Regions from separate parts of the Streptomyces sp. NPDC000941 genome, predicted to be linked through region 1. Evidence: riboswitches for the same ligand, from Rfam matches in the RefSeq annotation. Region 1 holds a riboswitch; the other holds the start of a gene.
The links. Region 1 has a riboswitch for S-adenosylmethionine ahead of ACWDSL_RS43555 (aminotransferase class V-fold PLP-dependent enzyme). Riboswitches for the same ligand answer to the same signal wherever they lie in the genome.
Positions count from the first base shown of each region.

Region 2: another riboswitch for S-adenosylmethionine. It lies ahead of ACWDSL_RS13180 (ABC transporter substrate-binding protein); the one in region 1 lies ahead of ACWDSL_RS43555 (aminotransferase class V-fold PLP-dependent enzyme).

Region 1 is NZ_JBSFMM010000223.1:7,426-9,616, forward strand. It holds gene trpD (anthranilate phosphoribosyltransferase) at 1-1,007, shown strand, start outside; SAM riboswitch class IV at 1,097-1,214, shown strand; gene ACWDSL_RS43555 (aminotransferase class V-fold PLP-dependent enzyme) at 1,425-2,191, shown strand, end outside.
Region 2 is NZ_JBSFMM010000032.1:14,354-16,544, reverse strand. It holds gene ACWDSL_RS13180 (ABC transporter substrate-binding protein) at 1-1,038, opposite strand, end outside; SAM riboswitch class IV at 1,388-1,501, opposite strand; gene ACWDSL_RS13175 (DUF1684 domain-containing protein) at 1,561-2,191, opposite strand, start outside.

The DNA.
Region 1 (2,191 bases):
ACTCGCTGCTGCTCGGCCACGACCTCACCGCCGACGACACCGCCTGGGTCATGGACCGGATCATGCGCGGCGAGGCCAGCGACGCACAGATCGCCGGCTTCGCGGTCGCGCTGCGCGCCAAGGGCGCGACCGTGGCGGAGGTGTCCGGTCTGGTCCGCACGATGTACGAGCATGCGAACGTGATCGAGGTGCCCGGGGAGACGGTCGACATCGTCGGCACCGGAGGCGACCGGGCCAAGACCGTCAACATCTCCACCATGTCGGCCCTCGTGGTGGCGGGCACCGGAGCGAAGGTCGTCAAGCACGGCAACCGCGCCGCGTCCTCCGCCAGCGGCTCCTCCGACGTCCTCGCCAAGCTCGGCGTCAACCTGGACCTGAGCCCGAGGCGGGTGGCCGAGGTCGCGGAAGAAGCCGGCATCACCTTCTGCTTCGCGGTGAAGTTCCACCCCTCGCTGCGCCATGTCGGCACCGCGCGCAGCGAACTCGGCATCGCCACCATCTTCAACTTCCTCGGCCCGCTCACCAACCCGGCCCGAGTACGCGCCCAGGCCACCGGGGTCGCGGACGCCCGGATGGCGCCCATCATGGCCGGTGTGCTCGCCGAGCGCGGCACCTCCGCGCTGGTCGTCCGCGGCGACGACGGCCTCGACGAGCTGACCGTCACCTCGACCTCCCAGGTATGGGTGGTCGAGGGCGGCACCGTACGCCAGGAGACCTTCGACCCGCGCGACGTCGGCATCGGCCTGGTCCCGGTGGACGCCCTGCGCGGCGCCGACCCCTCGTACAACGCGGACGTCGCCCGTCGCCTCCTGGCCGGGGAACGCGGCCCGGTCCGCGACGCGGTACTGCTCAACTCGGCGGCCGCCCTGGTCGCCCTGGAGGGCGGCCCGGGCGGCAAGCCCCTCGCGGAGCGCATCGCGGCGGGCATGGAGAAGGCAGCCGAATCCATCGACTCGGGCGCGGCCCGGGCCTCCCTGGAACGCTGGGTACTGGCCACGAACGCGTAGCCCCGATTCTCGAGACGCCCCACGAGACCCCTGTCCGTATCGCGGACAGGGGTCTCGGTTCGTGGTGGGGCATGGCATACTCCTGCGCAGGTCACGAGTGACAGCGACTACGGCCCCGGCCCGCTGTCCGGCAACCCTCCGTCCGTGGCGGGGTGCCCCGGGTGATGACCGGGTCGCAGGCAACGAGGTCTGCGGCAAGCGCGGACCCCTCGCGGAACCCAGGGGTCCTGGTTGTCGAGGGAGTTCTTCCGTGATGCAGCGAATGCGCTAGGGCCGTCGGCCCGCTTTTCTTTGGTTCTCCTCATTTCGCACGGTTCTCGTCCGTGCGGTGAGTTTCCTTTCCACGTGCCCTGCGGCGGGCTGCCGCCTGCGTGCGCGTGACGCATTCACCTCTTCGTCTTCCCGGGAGACTTCGCCATGTCCGCGACCGCCGCTGCCTCCGACACCGCTTGCACCTCCACCACCACCACTTCCCCGCTGCCCGTCCTCGGCCGCGATGTCCTCGTCCCGCTCGTGACCGGCGGCGAGGTCAGCTACGCCGCGCTGGACTACGCCGCCAGCGCTCCCGCCCTACAGCGGGTGTGGGACGACATCGCGGCCTACGCCCCGTACTACGGCAGCGTGCACCGCGGGGCCGGGTATCTCTCGCAGCTCTCCACCGATCTGTTCGAGAACAGCCGCAGGGATGTCGCCGCCTTCCTGGGCTGCCGCCCCGACGATCAGGTGATCTTCACCCGCGCCACCACCGACTCGCTCAACCTCCTCGCCGCCGCCCTCCCGCAGGGCACCCGGGTGTTCGTGTTCGAGACGGAGCACCACGCCTCACTGCTGCCGTGGCAGCAGCGGGAAGGCGTCGAGGTCGGCTATCTGAGCGCGCCGCGCTCCCCGCGGCAGGCAGTCGAGACGCTGGAGCGGGCGCTGGCCGACTGGCGGGCGGAGGCAAACACAGGTGCCGCGCTGGTGTGTGTGACCGGTGCTTCGAATGTGACCGGTGAGCTGTGGCCGGTGCGGGAACTGGCGGAGGTGGCCCATGCGTACGGCGCCCGGATCGTGCTGGACGCCGCGCAGCTGGCCCCGCATCACCCGGTGGACATCGCGGCCTTGGACGTCGACTGGGTCGCGTTCTCCGGGCACAAGCTGTACGCGCCCTTCGGGGCCGGGGTGCTGGCGGGGCGGGCGGACTG
Region 2 (2,191 bases), on a different contig from region 1:
CGTGGTGTGTGCGAGGACGCTGGTCGCCGCCTTGGTGCCGGTGGGGAACACGGTGTCGGCGATCTGCCGCCGGTCGATGGCCGACAGGATCGCCTGGCGCACCCTCGCGTCCTTCAGCGCCGGCCGCGAGCTGTTGAGCCCGAGACCGAACACGATGCCGGGGTTGGCCCGTCGCTGGAGAGTGACCTGGCCGCCCTTGAGCGTCGCCTCGTTGGCCCTGCCCACGCTGCTGATCGCGGCCACCTGGCCGGACTGGAGACTGCCGGCCCGCACGCCCGCTTCCGGTACGACCTTGAACACCAGCTTGTCCAGATACGCCTCGCCCTTCTTGCGCCACCGCGAGGAACCCCATGCGTACCCGCCGCGCTTGGCCAGGGTGATCGACTGGTTCTGCGCGTACTGCTTCAGCACGAAGGGCCCGGATCCGACCACCCCGTCACTGCACTTCTGCTGCGGTGTCTTCCGCACGCTCGCCGACGACTCGATGCCCAGCGAATGCGTGGAAGTGGCCTGCAGAAACTGGGCGTTGGGCTCCTTGAAGGCCACCTTGACGGTGAGCGGGTCGACCACGGTGGTGCTCTTGACGCCACTCAGGTAGCCCTCGGCCAGGGTCCCCAGGGCGCCGAGCTTCGGCACCGCGTCGAAGTTGTCCTTGACCACCTGCGCAGTCAGCTTCGACCCGTCGCTGAAGGTGACACCCGACCTCAGATGGAAGGTGAACGTCGTCGTGTCGGAGCTGATGTCCCAGCTCTTGGCCAGCCACGGCACGATCTTGCCGGTTTTGGGGTCCTGGTCCGTCAGGGAGTCCACGATCTGGCGCACCGAGTAGATGGTGTCGTTGCTGGCAACCTGCTGCGGATCCACGCAGCCGGCGTCCGAACCCACCGCGAAGGTCAGAGTGCCGCCGGACTTCGCCCGGCCGCTGCCGGAGCCGGAGCCGTCGCCGCTCGACCCGCAGGCGGTCAGCAGCACACTGGTGGTCACCAGGGCGGCCAGCGCCGCCCATCGGGAGGATCTGAAATCCGGAAGTGTTGTCACGGAGGGGTTCTCCTACTCGTGTCACCAGGCATGGGGTGCCGTATGAGGCACGGCCGCGCATGGGCGTGCGGCCCCGGCCGGCGCGACGCCGGTGGCGGGGGAGCGCTGTGCAGACAGGGATCAGGGGGAAACGGGGATCAGGCGGAAACGAGTGCGGCGACCACCGGGGCCGGACTCCGACCGGCGGCGGGAAGGGCCGTCAGGCCTGACAGAGACAGCTGGTCGCGCGCTTCAGGTCGATGTGGCGCCGACGCGAGAGCCGGGAGAACACCGTGGCGACGGCGAAGGAGGTACTGAGGTCACCACCGTGCCGCATACCGGTCCTCCACATCTCCGGCCCGCCCACGGGGCCACGCGCTTGCGGGGATCGTCGGTGATCCCGCCGGGCTTTCACCTGGAGCACCCCACCGCGCGGGAGGGTTGCCGGTCAGCGAGCCAGGGCTTGACGCTGACGCTCAATGCCATTCGTGATCGTACGGAGCGGTCCCGCCGTACGTCAATGCCGTCGGCCGACAGCCCGGCTCAGGACCCGCCGCGCTCGCGGGGAGTCTTCTGACCTGCCTCGATCGCCACCGACAGCCGGTTCTCGGCCGGTGGCAGCGGGCAGGTGGCCAGGTCCGTGTAGGCGCACGGCAGATTCGCGGCGCGGTTGAAGTCCAGGACGACCGTGCCGTCGGCGGCGGGCGGCTCGAGGGCCAGGACCCGGTTGGCGGCGTAGGTGGTGACCCCGGACGTCGCGTCGGTGAACAGCGCCATCAGCCGGCCCGCGCCCCGTCCGGGGAAGGCGGTCAGGGACAGCTGACGTCCGTGCAGTTCGAACTCGATCCGGCCCGGCGCGTCGTACACATGCTCAAGGCCCTCCACCGCGGCGCCCACGGTGGTCGGCCGCGGTGTGCCGAAGGGGAGGTATCGGCCCGTCACGACCCAGCGCGGGTCGGGGGCGTAGGCGGGTGTTCCGGTGAAGGCGGTGCGCAGCGGCGCGTCCGGGTGCCGGGGGCGCACGATGTCGTTGCCGCCGCGCCTGGCGACCTCGATGACGGCGTCTCCCCAGACCGCGTCGATGCCGCCACGCTCGGGAAGCACGCCGAAGCGGTGCTCGCCCCGTACCGGCGTTCCGTCGACGACCAGTTCCTGGCCGGCGTCGAGGGTGACG